Regions from separate parts of the Roseibium sp. QJM3NY_11 genome, predicted to be linked through region 2. Evidence: predicted binding sites of a transcription regulator. Region 2 holds the regulator's gene; each other region holds the start of a gene.
The links. The regulator PhoB, encoded in region 2, activates phosphate uptake and scavenging genes when phosphate is short. The targets are predictions, from matches to a motif close to TGTCATNNANCTGTCAT.
Positions count from the first base shown of each region.

Region 1: a site for PhoB is predicted at 2,383-2,399, ahead of phnC (phosphonate ABC transporter ATP-binding protein). Genes of this name have one in related genera too.
Region 3: a site for PhoB is predicted at 1,361-1,377, ahead of AC0VX3_RS02590 (DUF1045 domain-containing protein). Genes of this name have one in related genera too.
Region 4: a site for PhoB is predicted at 1,378-1,394, ahead of AC0VX3_RS10585 (UDP-2,3-diacylglucosamine diphosphatase). Genes of this name have one in related genera too.

Region 1 is NZ_CM149660.1:4,075,700-4,080,809, reverse strand. Features, by position in the region: gene AC0VX3_RS18695 (SDR family NAD(P)-dependent oxidoreductase) at 1-733, shown strand, start outside; gene AC0VX3_RS18690 (VOC family protein) at 1,001-1,372, opposite strand; gene AC0VX3_RS18685 (DapH/DapD/GlmU-related protein) at 1,477-2,112, opposite strand; gene phnC (phosphonate ABC transporter ATP-binding protein) at 2,499-3,332, shown strand; gene phnD (phosphonate ABC transporter substrate-binding protein) at 3,390-4,307, shown strand; gene phnE (phosphonate ABC transporter, permease protein PhnE) at 4,422-5,110, shown strand, end outside.
Region 2 is NZ_CM149660.1:4,716,398-4,721,507, forward strand. Features, by position in the region: gene AC0VX3_RS21615 (acetylornithine transaminase) at 1-633, opposite strand, end outside; gene AC0VX3_RS21620 (GcrA family cell cycle regulator) at 1,069-1,599, shown strand; gene phoB (phosphate regulon transcriptional regulator PhoB) at 1,673-2,371, opposite strand; gene phoU (phosphate signaling complex protein PhoU) at 2,563-3,255, opposite strand; gene pstB (phosphate ABC transporter ATP-binding protein PstB) at 3,288-4,085, opposite strand; gene pstA (phosphate ABC transporter permease PstA) at 4,097-5,110, opposite strand, start outside.
Region 3 is NZ_CM149660.1:569,009-574,118, forward strand. Features, by position in the region: gene AC0VX3_RS02585 (alpha-D-ribose 1-methylphosphonate 5-triphosphate diphosphatase) at 1-544, opposite strand, end outside; gene AC0VX3_RS02590 (DUF1045 domain-containing protein) at 541-1,305, opposite strand; gene phnL (phosphonate C-P lyase system protein PhnL) at 1,416-2,120, opposite strand; gene phnK (phosphonate C-P lyase system protein PhnK) at 2,133-2,921, opposite strand; gene AC0VX3_RS02605 (alpha-D-ribose 1-methylphosphonate 5-phosphate C-P-lyase PhnJ) at 2,918-3,847, opposite strand; gene AC0VX3_RS02610 (carbon-phosphorus lyase complex subunit) at 3,844-4,965, opposite strand; gene phnH (phosphonate C-P lyase system protein PhnH) at 4,970-5,110, opposite strand, start outside.
Region 4 is NZ_CM149660.1:2,303,506-2,308,615, forward strand. Features, by position in the region: gene AC0VX3_RS10575 (OmpP1/FadL family transporter) at 1-251, shown strand, start outside; gene AC0VX3_RS10580 (SDR family oxidoreductase) at 332-1,111, opposite strand; gene AC0VX3_RS10585 (UDP-2,3-diacylglucosamine diphosphatase) at 1,440-2,243, shown strand; gene AC0VX3_RS10590 (glycosyltransferase family 4 protein) at 2,240-3,289, shown strand; gene AC0VX3_RS10595 (threonine ammonia-lyase) at 3,433-4,428, shown strand; gene AC0VX3_RS10600 (protein phosphatase CheZ) at 4,773-5,110, opposite strand, start outside.

The sequences.
Region 1 (5,110 bases), 640 kb from region 2:
TCGCGACATAAACGCCCTTGAGGGTCTTGCCCGGACAGGTCCGGAGGCCGAGCCGGAAGAGGCGCCGAAGGATGGACCGAAGGAGAGGGGAGCCAGCATCCACACGGCCCCGGTCGATGTCGGCGATGGTGACGCCTTGAGGCTCTGGCTCGCGGCCTGCCGCGAGCGCGGGCGGCTCGACTGGATGATCGTCAATGCGGGGCTGGGTGGACCGGCCCCAGAAGGGTCCCTCGGTGAGGACCCCTTGCGCACCGCCGCGCTGATCGATGTCAATTTGCGGGCGGCCATCGAACAGTGCCGCCTCGCCTCTGAGATGATGATTGCCGACGGCGGGGGACGAATCATCCTGATAAGTTCGCTGTCCGCGAAGATCGGCTATCCGCAGGCACCCGTTTATGCGGCGACGAAAGCGGGTCTGAGGGCGTATGGTCTGTCCATGGCAGCCCGCCTGGCCGGAACCGGCGTCGGTATCACCATCGCCCTGCCGGGCTTCCTGAGCCGGGGCATGGCGGAAAACAGCTCCTGGCGGCCGTTCAGCATGGCGCCGCGGCAGGCCGCGCGCAACATCGTCAGGGCGGCATCTTCGGGACGCACGGAAACAGCCTTCCCTGGATCCATGTCGGCAGCCGTCGGCGCGCTCGGCCTCCTGCCGGCCTCCCTGCGCGGCACGATCTATCGCCGTTGGTCCGGGCAGAGGCAGAGTGTTCACGGACGCCAGGGCATGTTGCGTTAGTTTGAATTCAGGATCTGGCCCGAACGCAATTGCATTGCAAACGCTGCCTTGGGTCTCGTCCTTTCCCCAGACAAACGAAACAGGCCATTGAGTGGTTTTTGAGCATATTGAGCCCTTTTTCCGGCCCATACGGATATCTTTTCAATTGCGTCCGCTTGCTTCGAGTGGCTTGAAAGCCCTGTCGGAAGCGTTGTGTCGCATGCTCGGCGCACCTTGCCGGGCAAGCCGTTCAAGGCCATCAGACAGGCCAGGAAAATCGGAAAGCGCTTAGCTGATACCCGGATCCCGAAAGGCCCGGCTGGACACTTGCAGGGAATTGCCGTCCGGGTCCTTGGCATTGGCGAATTGATATTCGTCCGCCTGATGAGGAGATCCAAAGACAAGTCCGTTGTTCTTGGCCGTTTCGCAGAAACCCGGAATATCCTCGATGTCAAAGACCAGCCTGACCAGAACTTGCCCCAGTTTCTGTGCTTTACCCGCCTTGTGCAAAAGAAGACGTGCTCCGCCGTCAGCGGGTATGAGTTCCGTGATCCTGTCCGAAGGCGATTGGAGAACGGAAAAACCAAAATGCAGCGCGTAGAACGCTGCGCTGCGGTCCATATCCTTGACGTAAAGAATTATGCGCGTAATCGACGCCATGAAGCCGACCTGGCCAGTTTGCGAAAGGGAGGGCGGACTTTGCCCGTGTGAACGAGGATAATTGTCCCGGGCAGATGGTCAAGCTGTCTCTCGCCGTCGACAGGTTACTCGGCCTCACTGTATTTTTCGATAAACGCATCTATGGACAGCAGTCGGAAATCCGGCAGCCGGGCCTTGAGCTGGAGGTGGTTCCAGTCCCACCAGGAAATGCCGAGCAGCGCCTCTTCCTGGGCTTCGGTGAACCGCCGCTTGATCGGTTTGGCGGCGACGCCACCGACAACCGTATAGGGCGCCACATCCTTGGACACCACGGCGCCCGCTGCGATAATCGCGCCCGTGCCGATGGTGACACCGGCAAGAACGGTCACATTGTGTCCGATCCAGACGTCGTGGCCGATGGTCACCCAGTCATCCTTGCGCCACTGAAAGAAGTCGGCATCGTCCTCGCCCAGGCCGTAGGCGGCGGCACGATAGGTGAAATGGTGCTGGGAGGCGCGCCATGTTGCGTGATTGCCCGGATTGAGGCGGACCCGGCGTGCGATGGAGCAGAACTTCCCGATCGTCGACCAGACCACGTCCCCGTCCTGGACGATATAGGAATAGTCTCCCATCCGGCTCTCCCGCATGTCCGTGCGCGCGCCCACCTCCGTCCATATGCCCAGGTCGCAGTCCAGCACACTGGCCTCGGGGTGAACATTCGGTGCTTCGGTCAGGGACGGTTTTCGGGAGGGCGCGGACATGGGAGCTCCATCTGCTGTCTTGGCTGTTGCAACGCCGTGTTCTAGCGGTGGCGGAAACGAAAATGGTGACAACCTGATGACAGATCAGTGACCGGCCGCGCTTTTTTCACAATTGGGAAACCGCGGGGAAAGTGGCCCGGCCGCGCAGAAGTGCTCCAGGCGCTGCGGGAATATTGGGCAAATCACCGCAATGGCGATCTTCAGGAAGATATTGCCCGAATTGCCGGATTTCGCCGCCCGCAGCCGGTTTGCATGGTTTCAGGGCAGGGGCGTCACTGAACTGTCATCAATTTTTGACGGTTTGGTCAAGTGACTGTCATTTTACTGCAATGGTCCGGTGGCTCTTGTCGCGCAGCAAGACGAACAAACACGGACAGGGCTGACGCGTGATTCACTTTCAGGAAGTCACCAAGAACTTCGGGTCTCGGACCGCGGTCGATAATGTGAGCTTTGAAATCGGCCAGCCGCAGATGGTCGGTATCATCGGCCGCTCCGGCGCCGGCAAATCGACGCTGCTTCGCATGATCAACAGGCTGACCCCGGCCAGCTCCGGAAAGATCCTGTTCGAGGGCCGGGACATTCTCAGCCTCAAGGGCGGCATGAAGCGCCGCTGGCAGCGCGACTGCGCCATGGTGTTCCAGCAATTCAACCTGGTCCCGCGCCTTGACGTGGTCACCAACGTGATGCTCGGCCGGCTCAATGGCCACGGCACCTTGAAAAGTCTCTGCAATATTTTCAGCGCCGAGGACGTCAACACCGCGCTCGCCGCCCTGGACCGGCTGGGGATTGTCCAGGAGGCGACCAAACGCGCCGAGGAACTGTCCGGCGGCCAGCAGCAGCGCGTGGCGATCGCGCGGGCGCTGATGCAGGATCCGCACATGATCCTGGCCGACGAGCCGATTGCCTCGCTCGACCCGATGAATGCCAAGATCGTCATGGACGCGCTGCGCGAGATCCACGAGCGCGACAACAAGGTCGTCATCTGCAATTTGCACACGCTCGACACGGCACGCAGCTATTGCGACCGCGTCATCGGTATGCGCGACGGCCTGATCGTATTCGACGGCAAACCGGACGAACTGACGACCGGTGCCGCCCGCGAGATCTACGGAGCCGACGAAAGCTTCAACGAGGCTGCGACCTCCACGTCCATCGATGCCGGCACTGCCGGCTCCAAAGAATCCGCCGGCGTGATGGCCCCGGCGGCAGCAGCGGTCTGATCCGGCTGCACACCCTTCAATGTCATCGCGATTGAGAACTCTCGGAGAGTGTCCCAAATGAAAATCCTTGTTAAAGCCGCCACACTTGCTGCGGTGAGCATGATCGCCCTGAATGCCTCTGTTGCAGGCGCGGAAGAAATCACCGAATTCCGCATCGGCATCCTGGGCGGCGAAAACGCCTCTGACCGTCTGCGCGCCTATGAGTGCCTCGAGCAGAAATCAGCCGACCTTCTCGGCGTTCCGGTCAAGCTGTTCGCTCCGGCCGACTACAACGGCGTCATCGAAGGCCTGCTCGGCGGCAATCTCGACCTGGCATGGCTGGGCGCTTCCGGCTACGCGAAGGTCTTCCTGACGGACCCGGAAGCCGTTGACCCGGTTCTGGTCAAGGTCAACGTTGACGGTGGCTACGGCTACTATTCCGTCGGTTTTGCCCGCGTCGACAACGAGATCAACTCGCTGGACGACATGAAGGGCAAGGTATTCGGCTTCGGTGATCCGAACTCCACATCCGGTTACCTGATCCCGTCCATCGCCATCCCGCAGGAAGGCTACTCCATGAAGCCGGGCGAATACTTCGGCGACGTGGTCTTCACCGGCGGTCACGAGCAGACCATCATTGCCGTTGCCAACGGTGACATCGACGCCGGCGTGACCTGGGCCGACGGCCTTGGCGAATGGGAAGACGGCTACAATTCCGGCGCCCTGCGCAAGGCATCCGATGCCGGCCTGGTCGACATGACCGAAATGCGTCAGATCTGGCAGTCTCCGGTGATCCCGGAAGGCCCGATCGTTCTGGCCAAGAACCTGCCGGAAGACGTCAAGCTGAAGATGACCGGCCTGATCGCTTCCATGAACTCGATCGACCCGGACTGCGCTTACAACATCGCGGCCGGTGAGACCAAGGGCTTCATGCCGATCACCCATGAAGCTTACGAGAACATCATCGCAGCCCGTAAGGCGAAAAACGCAAACTGATCGGTTCTCAGGAACCCGGACGCGGGCCGATCTCGGCCCGCGTTTTGCATCCTAACCTCTTCCAAATCCTGATTGTCCACAGACCCCAGAGATCACCGCCAAAGGAATCCGGTAATGGCCGTTGCCGCTCTCGAACAGGAAATCCTGACACTGCGCAAGCGCCGGCAGCTTTACTCCCTGATGGGCGTGTTGCTGGTTGTGGCCGTGGTCGTCTCCGGATATTCGAAATCCAATGAGATGAACTCCGGCGGTTTTCTGCAGGGACTGTCCAAGTTTTTCGACTATCCCGGCGAGATCGTCGTCGAGGCCTGGCAAGCCGGTCCGGCGTTCTTCGGGCTGATCATCCAATACATTCCGGCCATGCTGGAGACCCTGAACATTGCTGCTGTTGCCACACTGCTGGGCGGAGCGATCGCGGTGGTTTTCGCAATGGCGTCGACGCGCAACGTGGACAGTTGGGGACCGCTGATTCCGGTGGTCAGGCGCATGATGGACATCATGCGCGCGTTCCCGGAGCTGATCGTCGCGCTCTTCCTGATTTTTGTGCTCGGGTCCAGCCCGATCCCCGCCATGATCGCGGTGGCGTTTCACACAGCCGGCGCGCTGGGCAAGCTGTTCTCCGAGGTCAACGAGAACATCGACCGCAAGCCGATCGAGGGCCTGTCCGCCTGCGGCGCCAACTGGTTGCAACGGGTCCGGTACGCGGTCATGCCGCAGGTGGCGCCGAATTACCTGAGCTATTTTCTGCTCCGCCTGGAGATCAACGTGCGCGCATCCGCCATTCTCGGCTTCGTCGGTGCCGG
Region 2 (5,110 bases):
CAACAGGCCGTTTTCGTCGCAGAGCTTGCGGACGGCTCGCAGGAATTCGGCGGGGATCTCGCGGATACCGCCTTCGCCCTGGATGGGCTCGATCGCGATTGCCGCCGTCTGCGGTCCGATCGCGGCCTTCAGCGCGTCGATATCGCCGACGGGCACCTGGTCGAAACCAGGCGCCTTCGGGCCGAAGCCTTCCAGGTACTTGGCCTGGCCGCCGGCAGCGATGGTCGCAATCGTCCGGCCGTGGAAGGCCCCCTCGAAGGTGACGATATGGAACCGTTCGGGCTGACCGTTGTCATAGTGATACCGGCGCGCGCATTTGATCGCGGCTTCCATGGCTTCCGCACCGGAGTTCACGAACAGCACCTTTTCGGCAAATGTCGCCTCGCACAGCCGCCGGGCCAGGCGTTCCCCTTCCGGGATCTGGTGCAGGTTGGAAACGTGCCAGAGCTTGCCGGCCTGCTCCTGCAGCGCCTTGACCAGATGTGGGTGGCTGTGTCCGAGCGCGTTCACCGCAACCCCGGAGCCGCAATCGAGGAATCGTCGGCCGTCTGCCGTCACCAGCCAGACACCTTCCCCGTGATCGAATGCCAGTTCCGATCTTGCGTAATTCCCGAACAATGCGGTCGCGGACATAACCTCGTTGAACTCCTCAAAAACGGCCGATTCTTCAGCGTCACCGTGACGCCGCAAGGCACCTGCAAACGGTGCGCCCGGCCAAAACGCAACGTGCCGCCCGATAAGGCGGCACGCAGCAGTTTTCTTATACACTGCCCCCACCATGGACTGTCAATGGAAATGCGCCGCGGCGCTCCGACAGCGCGCGAATGGCAAATTCCTCAAAATTCTCAAGTACCTCGCCATAATTGGGGAAAAGTCGGTTCATCCCCAACTGGATTTGGGTGAACGGTTGCCTGACAAATTAACGTTATTGTAACCTCTGGGACATCACACACGAGATCTCGTGCGGCAAATCATCAAGAGGCACTAGATATGCCATCCTTAGGCGCGACTACGTGCGCTTAACACGAGGTTAATGGCTGCAGGGCAGCCCAAGAAAAGGGTGCGGCAATGAGTTGGACAAACGACCGGGTTGAGCTTCTCAAGAAGCTTTGGAGCGACGGATTGAGCGCGAGCCAGATCGCAGGCGAGCTGGGTGGTGTCACGCGCAACGCCGTCATCGGCAAGGTGCACCGTCTGGGCCTGTCCGGCCGGGCCAAATCAACCTCTTCCAGCGCGAAGCCGCGGCGGGCCCGTCCCGCTTCGACCGGTGCCGCAACGCCGAAGAGACCCGCCCAGCAACCGCAATCCATCGGCGCGACGGCGCTGAAAGCAGATTTTGCTCCGGCCCCGGCCATCGTACCCAAGCCGGCCGTTGAGCCGATTGCGGATCTTGTGCCGATCTCGCAGCGGGCAAGTATTCTGACGCTTACGGAGCGGACCTGCAAATGGCCGATCGGCGATCCGGCGACCGATGATTTCTATTTCTGCGGCCGCCAGTCCGACCCCAGCGTTCCCTATTGCACCCATCACTGCAAGATCGCCTACCAGCCCATGGCCGACCGCCGCCGCGATCGCAAGGTTGTCGCCCAGGCGGGCTGACCGCAGACATCGCGTTCCCATACAGCAAAAACCCGCCGACATGGCGGGTTTTTTCGTATCAGGCTGCCGCGTTTCAGGCGGAGACGGTGAACTGATCGTTGAAGGCATAGCCCGCACCCCGGACGGTCCGGATCGGGTCCTTGGCCTTGCCCTTGTTGAGAGCCTTGCGCAAACGGCCGACATGCACATCGACCGTGCGTTCGTCGACGTAGACGTCATGACCCCAGACACCGTCCAGCAACTGCTCGCGGGAGAACACCCGGCCCGGAGACGTCATCAGGAATTCCAGCAGCCGGAATTCTGTCGGACCCAGGTGGATTTCCTTGGCATTGCGACGCACACGGTGGGTTTCCCGGTCCAGCTCGATGTCTCCGGACCGCAGCATGGTGGAGACCACTTCCGGACTGGCCCGGCGCAGGATCGCCCGCACGCGCGCCATCAATTCCGGTACGGAGAACGGCTTGACGACATAATCGTCGGCGCCGGTGGACAAGCCCCGAATTCGCTCCGCTTCTTCACCCCGCGCCGTGAGCATGATCACGGGCAGCCGCTCCGTGTCCTCGCGTGCGCGCAGCCTGCGGCACAGCTCGATGCCTGACAACCCCGGCAGCATCCAGTCGAGCAGAAGAAGGTCGGGCTGGCTTTCCCGAAGCCGGATTTCGGCCTCGTCACCCCGGACACACGCTTCGACAGCGTAGCCCTCTGCTTCCAGATTGTATCTTAGTAGAAGGCTGAGGGGTTCTTCGTCTTCAACGATGAGCACCTTCGGCATACATCTCGCTCCAATTTCGGCAACCGGCGCAACAGGTCCCTGACCTGGCGCCGGCCGGTTCTTTTTCCGTGATCAATCTCGACGGAACCTTACGTATCGTGCTTGCGTCTGACCGGGCACGAAATGCTTTGCGACTTGTGACCCGGTCAACATTCGGGTGTCCGTTCGCTTCCGATTGAACCTTTGGTGACCTAGGCGCCGGTTTCGTCGACTTTCGCACGGTCTTCCGGCAAACGGTCGCCTGTGACCATGTAATAGACGTTCTCGGCAATGTTGGTCGCATGATCGCCGATCCGCTCGATGTTCTTTGCGCAGAACAGCAGATGGACGCATTGGGTGATCACCCGCGGATCTTCCATCATGTAGGTCAGCAGCTCGCGGAACAAAGACGTATAGATGGCGTCGATTTCCGCGTCGGCTTCCTGTACGCGGCGGGCTTCCTCCGCGTCCTTGCGCGCATAGGCATCCAGCACCCGCTTGAGCTGCGCGAGGGCAAGCTCCGTCATGTGCTCGACACCGATCGCAAGCTTCTTGGACTGCAGGTCGCTGTCGATCGCGATGGCCCGTTTGGCGACGTTCTTCGCCAGATCACCGACACGCTCCAGATCGTTGGAGATGCGGGTTGCCGCGGTGATCTCGCGAAGGTCCTGGCCCATCGGTTGACGGCGCGCGATCAACTCGATCAGCTTGCTTTCGACTTCCTGCTGAAGACGGTCCAGACGGGCGTCCTTGTCGATCGTCGACCTCGCCAGCTCCAAATCCTGGGAAACCAGTGCGGAAATGGCGTCGGCAAACGCCTTTTCGGCCAGTCCACCCATTTCGGCGACCTTGCCGGCCATGGCCGTCAGTTCTTCATCATAAGCCGAGACTGTATGTTCAGCCATTCTGTAGTCCCCTTGAGATTTACGGAAATCGCCTAGCCGAAGCGGCCAGTGATGTAGTCCTGTGTACGTTTGTCTTTCGGATTGGTGAAGATGTCTTCTGTCAGACCTTCCTCAACCAGCACGCCGAGGTGGAAGAATGCGGTACGCTGAGACACGCGGGCGGCCTGCTGCATGGAGTGCGTCACGATCACGATCGTGAAGTTCTCGCGCAGTTCGTCGATCAGTTCTTCCACCTTGGCCGTGGCGATCGGATCAAGCGCCGAACACGGCTCATCCATCAGGATCACTTCCGGGCTGACGGCGATCGCACGGGCAATGCACAGACGCTGCTGCTGACCACCGGACATGCCGGTGCCCGGCTCGTCCAGGCGGTTCTTCACTTCTTCCCAAAGACCGGCTTTCTGAAGGCTGGAGGAAACGATTTCGTCCAGATCGGTCTTGTTCTTTGCAAGTCCGTGAATGCGCGGACCATAGGCTACATTGTCGTAGATCGACTTCGGAAACGGGTTCGGCTTCTGGAACACCATGCCGACCTTGGCGCGCAGCTGCACCGGGTCCACCTTCGGATCGTAGATATCCTCGCCGTCGATCTTGATCGACCCTTCCACCCGGCAGATGTCGATCGTGTCGTTCATACGGTTGATGGTCCGCAGGAACGTCGACTTGCCACACCCGGACGGACCGATGAAGGCGGTGACCGAACGTGGTTGAATTTCAATGTCCACGTCCTTGATGGCGTGTGTGTCGCCATAATAGACTTGCACTTTTTTTGCGGAAATCTTGCTGTCGATCATGTTTTTCGCCTGTTCAATATTCGGCATCTCGTTCATCGGATCATCCCTTACCAGCGGCGCTCGAACCGGCGGCGCAGGATGACCGCGAGAACGTTCATGGTGAGGAGGAACACCAGAAGCACGATGATTCCACCCCAGGCTTTTTCGTAAAATGCATAGTCGGCGCGCGCGGCCCATGTGTAGATCTGCGCCGGCATTGCCGAGTTCGGATCGGTGAAGCCTGCCACGATACCTTCAGGGTATCCGCGTGCCACGAAGCCGACCATGCCGATCAGCAGCAGCGGTGCCGTTTCACCGAGTGCCTGCGCCAGACCGATGATGGTGCCGGTCAGGATGCCGGGCATGGCCAGAGGCAGGACATGATGAAAGATGGCCTGCATCTTGGACGCCCCAACCCCGAGCGCGGCGTCCCGAATGCTCGGCGGCACCGCTTTCAGCGAAGCCCGGGTCGAGATGATGATCGTCGGCAGGGTCATCAGCGTCAGCACCAGCCCGCCCACAAGCGGTGCGGACTGCGGCAGGTGCATGAACTGGATGAAAACCGCCAGACCCAGAATACCGAACACGATCGAGGGGACGGCCGCCAGGTTGGAAATGTTCACTTCGATCATGTCCGTGAACCTGTTCTGCGGCGCGAATTCCTCCAGGTAGATGGACGCGGCCACACCGATCGGCAGGGACAGGAACAGGACCACCAGCATCATGAAGAACGAGCCGACAACGGACGCGCCGATGCCGGCGCCGCCCGGATTGTCCACGCCCGAATCCGCACCGGTGATGAAGTTCCAGTTGAAGACGTTGGTGATGACACCCGCCTCAACCAGATTGTCGACAAGATCCAGATCGCTCGCCTGCAGGAACCGGCTGTCGGTCATGTTCTCGCGTGTCACGCGGCCGTTGATGTAACCGTCGACCCTGGACGAGGCTGCAAGTTCAAATGCCACCGGCGCGCCCAGCTTGTCCGGGTTGGCCTGGAAGTATCCGCGAATGGTTCCGCCCGGCTTGCCGACGATCCGCTCGATGGCGGCCGCGTCGAAGGGAACATCCACACCGCGCTCCTC
Region 3 (5,110 bases), 1.6 Mb from region 2:
AGGCGTCGAGCGAGACAAACTGGCGCTGGCCGGGCGTGTGATCCATCAGCGATATCAGCCGGATGCTGTCGTCGTCCTTGAACACCTCGAAGGCCTCCAGAACGTCCGGCGCGGAGACCTCGCAGCGCAGGTGGATGAAATGGTCGGCGCGAAGGCGGTTTTCGCGCTGGCCTGTCTCGATGGCATCGGCCAGCTTGCGCATGTCCGGGTAGCGCAGATCCGCGTCCTCATCCATGCCGACCCGGAGCGCGTCGAACACGGTGGTGATGCCGGAACAGGCGATCTGTGCGTCATGGGCCTGCACCGCGGACACCGGGTTCCAGCGGACTTTCGGCCGCGGGGCGTAATGGGTTTCCAGATGATCGGTGTGCAGTTCGACAAGGCCCGGCAGCAGATAATCGCCCTCGCAGTCATGTCCCGCGACCCCGGTCGGTGAGCCGGTTCCGGAGATCTGGCCGGTTTCGCCGACCGTCAGCGACCCGTCAATCACCTCGTCGGCGAGGATGAGGGTGGCATTCTTGAAGACTTGGGGCGTCGCGCTCATGCAGGTTCCTCGTTTGTGGGGTGATCGGGGGCCGGGGAATGGGGGGCGATTGCGGCGTCCAGTGGAGACACGGAGCCACTGAGTGGAAAGACCGTGTGCACCTGGAACGGGGCGCCGCGCTCCGCCTCTGTATACAGCGCAAAATGGCTGCAGGTGCGCGGGCGGCCGGTGACGTTGGCGAAGTAGGCTTCGGCCGTTTCGGCCAGACAGCGCATGTCTGCTTCGTTCTCCAGCTTGCTGGAGAGTGTCATGTGGAAGCGGAACTCCTCGAAGATGTAGGGATAGCCCCACCGGGTCAGGAGCCGGTCCTGCCGTTCCGTCAGACCGCTGTTGCGGCGGCGCTCCAGATCGGCGTCCGAAAGCGGTGCCCGGAACGGTTCGAAGCGGCGGACACAGAGCCCAGCAAAAGCTCTGAGGCCGGGCTCTTCCCGCTCCGGTGTCAGGGCGAGAAACCGTCCGAGCCGGTTGACGCCCAGGCCCGTTATGTCGAAGGGCGCGATTTCGTCGGCAAACTGCTCGCAGGCCTGCAGCAGGGCTGCTTCGGTCTGGTCGCCGCGCAGGGAAAACGGGGCCTTCAGCGTGCCGTGAAACCCGTAGCGGCGCGGGTCCGTCGTCAGGTCCCGGACCCTGTCCGCTGTCAGCCCGGCGACGGCCGGCTGCGGCAGAGCCTTGCCCGTGGCCGGGTCGCGGCCGAGCCAGGCATTGCCGAGCTGCATCAGCGGGTCGTGTGCATCGGCGGCAAAATAGAGGGCGTAGCGCATGGTCGGATTCGCATTCGGTTCACGGGAGGCCGGAAAGACGGCCTAACGGCGGGTGGTGACCGTTCTGTGACAGTTTCCACCCGCCCGCAAGGCTTTCCTCGTCATTTTGGTCAAGCGGCGGCCTCGGCGCTGAAACCGGTGACATCGATGATCCGGTCGGCGATCTGCTCGCGGACATCCTGATCGTGCAGGATGCCGACCATGGCGACGCCCCTGGCCTTTTTTTCCTCCACCAGCCGCACGACCACCGCCCGGTTGGCGGCATCCAGGGACGCGGTCGGTTCGTCCAGCAGGAGGACCGGATAATGGGCGATGAAACCACGGGCGATGTTGACCCGCTGCTGCTCGCCGCCGGAGAAGGTCGCCGGCGGCAGGGTCCACAGGCGCTCGGGCACATTGAGCCGGGACAGCAGGGCGCGGGCGGTGTCGCGGCCCTCGGCTTCATCCGTTCCCAGAGCGATCAGTGGTTCGGCCACAACGTCCTCCGCCGAAACACGCGGGATGGTGCGCAGGAACTGGCTCACATAGCCGATGGTATCTTCACGCAGGGTGAGGATGCGGCGCGGCTCGGCGCCGGCCACATTGACAATCCCGTCACCGACGGTGACCAGGATCTGGCCCTCGTCGCAGCGGTAGTTGCCGTAGATCATCTTCAGGATCGAGCTCTTGCCGGCACCGGACGGGCCGCCCAGGACCACGCATTCGCCGGCATCAACGGAGAATTCGACATTCTGAACCACGGGAATGACGGTGCCGCCCTGCAGATGCATGGTGAAGGACTTGCCGACATTGTTGAGATACAAGCGCACAGGCATCGAACGCCTCCTTTACACCTGGAGAATGGAAGAGACGAGCAACTGGGTGTAGGGCTCGCGCGGGTCGTCCAGAACCTGGTCGGTCAGGCCGGTCTCGATGACATTGCCATGGCGCATCACCATGATCCGGTGGGACAGCAACCGGGCAACGGCAAGGTCGTGGGTGACGATCACCACGGACAGACCCAGATCGGCGACCAGGCGGCGCAGCAGGTCCAGAAGCCGGGCCTGTACGGAGACGTTGAGGCCGCCGGTTGGCTCGTCCATGAAGACGAGTCTCGGCGCGGTGACCAGATTGCGGGCGATCTGCAGGCGCTGGCGCATGCCACCCGAGAACGACCGCGGGTCGTCGTCGATGCGGTCGCTGTCGATTTCCACCCGGCCGAGCCAATCGTCCGCCGTTGAACGGATGTTGCCGTAGTGCCGCTGGCCGACGGCCATCAGCCGCTCGCCGACATTGGCGCCGGCGGAGACATTCATGCGCAGGCCGTCGGCGGCGTTCTGGTGGACGAAGCCCCAGTCGGTGCGCATCAGAAGGCGGCGTTCGGCCTCGGTCAACTGGTAGAGGTTGCGCATGGAACCGTCGCGCATGCGGTATTCGATGGCGCCGGCCGTCGGGGCAAGGCGCGTGGACAGGCAGTTGAGCAGCGTGGTCTTGCCGGAACCGCTTTCACCGACGATGGCCAGAACTTCACCGGGCCACAGGTCGAACGAAACATCGAGGCAGCCGACGCGGTCGCCGTAATAGCGGGTAACCTTGTGGACCTGCAGCAGCGGGTCTTCGGGATGGGTGACGCTCATTGCGCGGTCTCCTCCGGCTTGTGGCCGCCAATTCCGGCCATGGTTGGATCCGCCGCCATCGGGCCGAGATGGCCGTCGGCGCGCCGTTCCTCGCAATAGTCGCTGTCTGAACAGACGAACATGCGGCCGCCCCGGTCATCGAGGATGACCTCGTCCAGATAGACATTCTCCGCACCGCACAGGCCGCAGGGCTTGTCGAAGGTCTGGATTTCGAAGGGATAATCCTCGAAGTCGAGGCTCTTGACTTTGGTATAGGGCGGAACGGCATAGATGCGCTTCTCGCGGCCCGCGCCATAGAGCTGGAGCGCGGCCATCCGGTCGATCTTCGGATTGTCGAATTTCGGTGTCGGCGAGGGGTCCATCACGTAGCGGTCGTTGACCTTGACCGGATAGGCGTAGGTGGTGGCGATGTGGCCGTTCCTGGCGATGTCCTCGTAGAGTTTCACATGCATGAGGCCGTAGTCCTCCAGCGCGTGCATCTTGCGGGTTTCCGTTTCGCGCGGCTCCAGAAAGCGCAAGGGTTCGGGGATCGGCACCTGGAACACCAGCACCTGGTCCTCGGTGAGCGGCTTTTCCGGAATGCGGTGCCGGGTCTGGATGATCGTCGCCTCCGATGTCTCGTAGGTCGTGCGGATCCCGGCCGTCTTTTCGAAGAAACCGCGCAGGGAGACCGCGTTGGTGGTGTCGTCGGAGCCCTGGTCGATCATTTTCAGGCAATCGGCCTGTCCCAGGATCGCCGCGGTCACCTGGACGCCGCCGGTGCCCCAGCCATAGGGCATCGGCATTTCGCGCGAGGCGAACGGCACCTGATATCCGGGGATGGCAATCCCCTTGAGGATCGCCCGGCGGATCATGCGTTTGGTCTGTTCGTCCAGATAGGCGAAATTGTATTCGCCCTGTTCGAATATCTGAGCCGTGTCGTTCATTCCGCGGCCTCCCGGTCAGCGTCGTCGTTTTCTTCCTGCCGGCGTTTTTCGAACCATTCGGACCGCATCTGGCGGACCAGTCCGAGTTCGGCCTGGAAATCGACATAGTGTGGCAGTTTCAGGTGTTCGACGAAGCCGGTCGCCTGGATGTTGTCGGAATGGGACAGCACGAACTCGACGTCCTGGGCCGGCGCGACCGGCTCTTCGCCCAGTTCCTGCCAGCGCATCGACCGGTCGACCATGGCCATCGACATGGCCTTGCGTTCGACCTGGCCGAAGACGAGGCCGTAGCCGCGCGTGAAGGTCGGCGCGGTGCTGGCCGAGCCCTTGAACTGGTTGACCATCTGGCACTCGGTCACCTTGATGGTGCCGAGCTTCACGGCAAAGCCGAGCTCCTCTGCGAAGAATTCCACCTCGACCTCGCCATAGCGGATTTCGCCGGCGAAAGGATGCGTGCGGCCGTAGCCGCGCTGGGTGGAATAGGCCAGCGCCAGAAGAAAGCCTTCGTCGCCCCGGGCCAGGTTCTGCAGACGCAGGTCCCGGTCGGCGGGAAAGGCCAGCGGCTCGCGGGTCAGGTCGCCGACGGGGGTGTCCTCGTCGGTGACCGGGTCCGGTTCCATCAGGCCCTCGTCGCCAAGCAGGTCGGTCACGCGCGGCATGGCGGTTTCCTGCGGCTCGGCGGCTTCCACTTCCGGTGCCATGCCGTCGTCCTCGGCGGCGAGCGCGAAGTCCAGCAGCCGGTGGCTGTAGTCGAAGGTGGGGCCCAGAACCTGTCCGCCCGGAAGGTCCTTGTAGGTGGCCGAGACACGCCGCTCGACCAGCATGGCGCCCGTGTCGACCGGCGTGCTGTAGCCGAAGCGCGGCAGGGTGGTGCGGTAGGCGCGCATCAGGAAGGCGGCCTCGATCAGGTCGCCGCGTGCCTGCTTGATCGCCAGGGCGGCGAGCGTCTCGTCGTAGAGCGAGCCTTCCCCCATCACCCGGGCAACGGAATGAGCGAGCTGCTGCGCGATCTGCTCCAGGGTCAGCGCCGGGACGGACGTGTCGCCCCTGCGGCGCTTCGCGGTGAGCTTGTGGGCGTTGCGGATGGCCTTTTCGCCACCCTTGACGGCAACATACATGGGGTCACATCTCCTGAAGCGTGATCCGGGTGGACCGGGGCAGCGCGGCGGCTTCAAACCGGCCGGCGAAGACAAGGTCGATCCCGCGCGGGAATTGACGGGCATTGGCGGTCACCTGGTCCCAGAAGACCGGCGGCACCGGCCC
Region 4 (5,110 bases), 2.4 Mb from region 2:
CCCCGATCGACGAGGAAATCCGCTCGACCCGCCTGCCGGACAACAATCGCTGGTGGCTGTCCGCCGGTGCCAGCTACAACTTCAACCAGAATCTGTCCGTTGATCTGGGCTACACCCACATCATCCCGGAATCGACGAGTATCAACATCGATGCGGACCATCAGGACTACAATTCGACCTTCGGCACCTACGCGGCTGATGTCGACAGCCATGTGAACATTGTCTCCGCATCGCTGCGCTACAAGTTCTGAACCGAATCCTCACGGTCACGAAAACAAGGAAGGCCGGGGTGTTCCCCGGCCTTTCGCGTTTCGATGGACGGCATTGGGTCTCAGAAGGCCGAGGGAAACAGCCCGCCGTCCAGCAGGATGTTCTGGCCGGTGATGTAGCCGGCCTGGCGGGAGCACAGGAAGGCGCAGGTCTGGCCGAACTCCTCCGCCGTTCCGAAACGCCGCGCGGGGATCTCGGCAGCCTGTTCGGCCCGAACCTCGTCGATGCTGCGGCCGCTTTGCTCGGCCGCACGGGCAAAACCGCCCTTGAGGCGGTCCGTGTCCATCTTGCCGGGCAGCAGATTGTTGACGGTAATACCGTGAGGGGCGAGCTGGCGGCAGACGCCGGCCAGAAACGCGGTCAGTCCGGCCCGGGCCCCGCTGGACAGGTCAAGGCCCTCGATCGGCATCCTCACCGACAGCGAGGTGACGTTGACGATGCGCCCGAAGCCGCGTTGCTTCATCCCCGGCGTGACGGCCTGGATCAGTTCGACCGGGGTCACGAAGTTCTGGAGGGCCCCTTCCAGAAGCGCTTCGCGATCAAGTTCCGTATAGTCCTTGCGGGGCGGTCCGCCATTGTTGTTGATCAGGATATCGGGCTCGGGGCAGGCGGACAGCAGAGCCTCTTGTCCCGCACGGGTGGAAACATCGGCCGCCACGACGCGCACCTCAACACCGAATCGATCCTCGATGGTGCTGCGTGTCGCTGCCAGAGCCGCCTCGTCACGTCCGTTCAGAACGATCGAGCAGCCCGCTTCCGCCAGTGCTTCGGCGCAGCCTCTGCCCAGTCCGCGGCTGGATGCGCACACGATTGCCTTCTTGCCTTTCAGGCCAAGCTCCATGACCGATCTCCTTCGTGATGGTTGTGGGTCCCTATGTGACCCCCGAAGCGGGAGCTGTCAAACCCGCAGCGCGGCAGCAAGGCGGCAGATGAGGGACCCGGTTCAAGGGGGACGGGTGCAGGGAGGCAAGGTCATGCCGCAAGCGGGGGGCAGACCCGACAAGATTTCACACGCGCGGGCAGCCGATAGACCTGTGCCATTCCCCAGGGGCAAGAGTTTCTAATCATTCCGGTGGAAGACAAACCCGGCCCTGGCGGTTCCCGCGTTGTCATAATAGTGATACCTGAATCGCGTCTATAGCGCCCCAACAGGATTTTGGAGATGCGCCATGTCGACCGCTGAGGCTTCGCGACATTATCGGGCCTTGTTTCTTTCAGATGTTCATCTTGGTACGCGCGGGTGCCAGGCGGAGCTGTTGCTCGACTTTCTGAAGGACTATGATGCAGAGACCCTCTATCTGGTCGGAGACATCGCGGACGGCTGGCGCCTGAAACGCGCCTGGTACTGGCCCCAGGCACACAATGACGTCGTCCAGAAGATCCTCCGCAAGGGCCGCAAGGGCGCGCGGATCGTCTATATTCCGGGCAATCACGACGAGTTCCTGCGCAGTTTTCTCGGGACCCATTTTGGCGGGGTCGAGGTCGCAGACAGCATCGTGCACGAAGCCGCCAACGGCAAACGCTACCTGGTGATCCACGGAGACCAGTTCGACGTGGTCATCCGCCATGCCAAGTGGCTGGCCTTTTTCGGTGACAAGGCCTATGTGAGCGCCCTTGGCATCAACACCTGGGTGAATTTCGTGCGCCGCCGGCTCGGTCTGACCTACTGGTCGCTGTCGGCCTGGGCAAAGCTGAAAGTGAAAAACGCCGTGAGTTTCATCGGGCGTTTCGAAGAGGCCCTGTCCGACGAAGCGCGCCGGCAGGGCGTGGACGGCGTGATCTGCGGGCACATTCATCATGCCGCCGACCGCGACATGAACGGTATCCACTATATCAATACAGGCGATTGGGTCGAAAGCTGCACGGCCGTTGCCGAACACCACGATGGTACGTTTGAGGTGATCCGATGGGTGGACAATACCCAGGCGACAGCCGCGCCGGTGAAATCCAAGGAAGCACCGGTCGCCGCATGAGTTCGATCCTGATTGTAACGGATGCCTGGCATCCGCAGATAAACGGTGTGGTCCGGTCGCTGGAACGTACGGCGGAAGAACTCGAGGCGATCGGCGTGCGTGTCGAATTTCTGTCGCCGCTGGAGTTCAAGACACTTCCCTGTCCGACATATCCGGAAATCCGGCTGTCCCTGACCCATCGCGGCATCGTGCGGCGCAAGATCGAGGACTACGGCTGCGAGCATCTGCATATCGCGACCGAGGGACCGCTCGGAATGCTCGCGGCGAGTGTCGCCAAGAAGACCGGCCGGCCGTTTACCACCAGCTACCACACGCGCTTTCCCGAATATGTGTCGGCCCGGCTGCCGGTCCCGCTGACCTGGTCCTACAGCTGGCTGCGGTGGTTCCACAATGGGGCCAGCGGCTGCATGGTGGCGACGCGCTCTCTCGAACAGGATCTGCGCGAGCGGGGATTTGAAAACCTGATGCGCTGGTCGCGGGGTGTGGACGAGCAGCTGTTCAAACCCTACGAGGGGTCTGTCCTGCCCGCCGACCTGCCGCGTCCGGTGTTCATGTATGTCGGCCGGGTCGCCATCGAAAAGAACATCAAGGCGTTTCTGGATCTCGATCTGCCGGGCTCCAAGGTGGTGGTCGGCGGCGGCCCGCAGCTCGACAGCCTGCGCCGCGAATACACCGGTGTGCATTTTACCGGATCGAAGGTGGGCGAGGATCTCGCACGGCATTATTCCGATGCGGATGTGTTCGTGTTTCCCTCGCTGACCGACACGTTCGGCAACGTGATGCTGGAAGCTCTTGCCTGCGGTGTTCCGGTGGCCGCCTTCCCGGTGATGGGGCCATTGGATGTCATCGGCGACACGGGCTCGGGCGTTCTTTCCAAGGACCTTCGGGAAGCATGCGAAGCGGCCCTGGACATTCCCCGGGATCATTGCCGGAAAATCGCCATGAACTACACCTGGGCGGCCAGTGCGCGCCAGTTCCTGGAGAACTGCATCGAGGCGCGGGATCTCTACAATGCCCGCTCCGCCGCCGCGAAGGCTGCGGAATAATCGGGCCGGGGCTTTTGCCCCACGCTCCCGGCTTTAATGCCGATCCGGCAAATTGACACCGGGACAATTTCTTGCTGGCACCTGGTGCCGTGCTGTGAAATCACTGTCGGCCGGTAACTCTTTCCTGGAACAGGAGCCTGTCGATGGCAAACCCGAAGACTTCCGAACTGGCGGTTTCCTTTGAGGATATTCTGGCGGCGGCCGGACGGATCGGCGGCGAGGCGCTGGTGACACCGGTGTTGCGGCACCCGCTTCTGGACGAGCGCGCCTCGGCCCGGGTGCTGATCAAGCCGGAGAACCTGCAGCGCAGCGGGTCGTTCAAGTTTCGTGGTGCGTTCAACCGGCTCTGCCAGATCCCGGCCGAAGACCGGCCGAAGGGCGTGGTGGCCTGTTCCTCGGGAAATCACGCCCAGGGCGTTGCGTCAGGCGCGCGGCTGCTCGGCATGCCGGCGACCATCGTCATGCCTGCTGACGCCCCCGCGATCAAGCTGGAGCGCACCCGCGGCCTGGGAGCCAGGGTCGTGACCTATGACAGGGAAACGGAGGACCGGGAAGTGATTGCCTCAGCGCTTTGCCGGGAGACCGATGCCACCTTCGTTCATCCATACAATGATCCGGCGGTCATTGCCGGGCAGGGGACCGTCGGGCTGGAACTGACTGACCAGGCGGCTGCGCTCGGTCTTCAACTGGATGACGTTCTGGCCTGTACGGGCGGCGGCGGCCTGTCCAGCGGCATCGCGCTTGCGCTGGCCGCCAGATCGCCGGCAACACGCTTTCATACGGTCGAGCCGGCCCTGTTCGACGACTACAAGCGCTCGCTGGAAGCCGGCGAGATCCTCTCCAACCCTGCAAAGACCGGCTCCATCTGCGACGCGCTTCTGTCTGACAGCCCCGGCGAAATCGGGTTTTCCATTCTGCGCCGGCTGGCCGGGGAAGGCGTGACCGTGACGGACGGGGAAGTGCTTGCCGCGGTCGCATTTGCCTTCACGGAGCTGAAACTCGTGGTGGAGCCCGGCGGCGCCGTGGCGCTCGCCGCCGTTCTGTCGGGAAAGCTGCCCCTGGCCGGCAAGACCGTGGGGGTTGTTCTGACCGGCGGCAACATTGATCCGCAGATGCTGATGACAGCGCTTGCCGCCTGATACCAACCTCAATAAATAGAAACCTATTCGACCATGACATGAGAGTGTTCCGTGAGGAGCGTGTCGCAGGGCGATGTGGGACATCAGCCAAGACGCGCGACGCGGCGGAACACTCTCATGACATGGCCTCCGGTGGCTTGTTCAGGCCCACCGGACTGCGTTGCGCCCCTTGACCGGCCAACCAGGCCGATCTGCGCACCGCTCCTTGCCGGCAGCCCTGAACAAGCCATCCAATGGGTTTCTATTTGTTGAGGTTGGTATGAGGCGTCCGGTGGAGATCTGCCGAAATGCGAAAAGGCGCCACCGGACCGGTAGCGCCTTTCGTGTTTCCGTCGCCTGCCGGCCTAGTTGAAGAGCGCCTGGCGTTCCGCCTCGGTCAGGCTTTTCAGGGCATCTTCACCGTCTTCTTCGGCAGCTTCCGCGGTCAGTTCCCAGTCAGCGTCGGCTTCCGCTTCTGCCTCTGTCTCTGTCTCTGCTTCAGCTTCTGTTTCCGCTTTCGCTTCTTCTGCTTCGGCGTTCACCTCGGCGTCGAACAGCATTTCAATCGCGTCTTCATCAAGCGTGGCGTCCGCATCGTCGGTGCCGGTTTCCTCGGCTTCGGCCACGTCCTCTTCCGGGGCGGCGTCCGCAGCAGCCGGTGCGGCGAACATATCGTCGATCGCGGCGGCGTCCATCGGTTCGC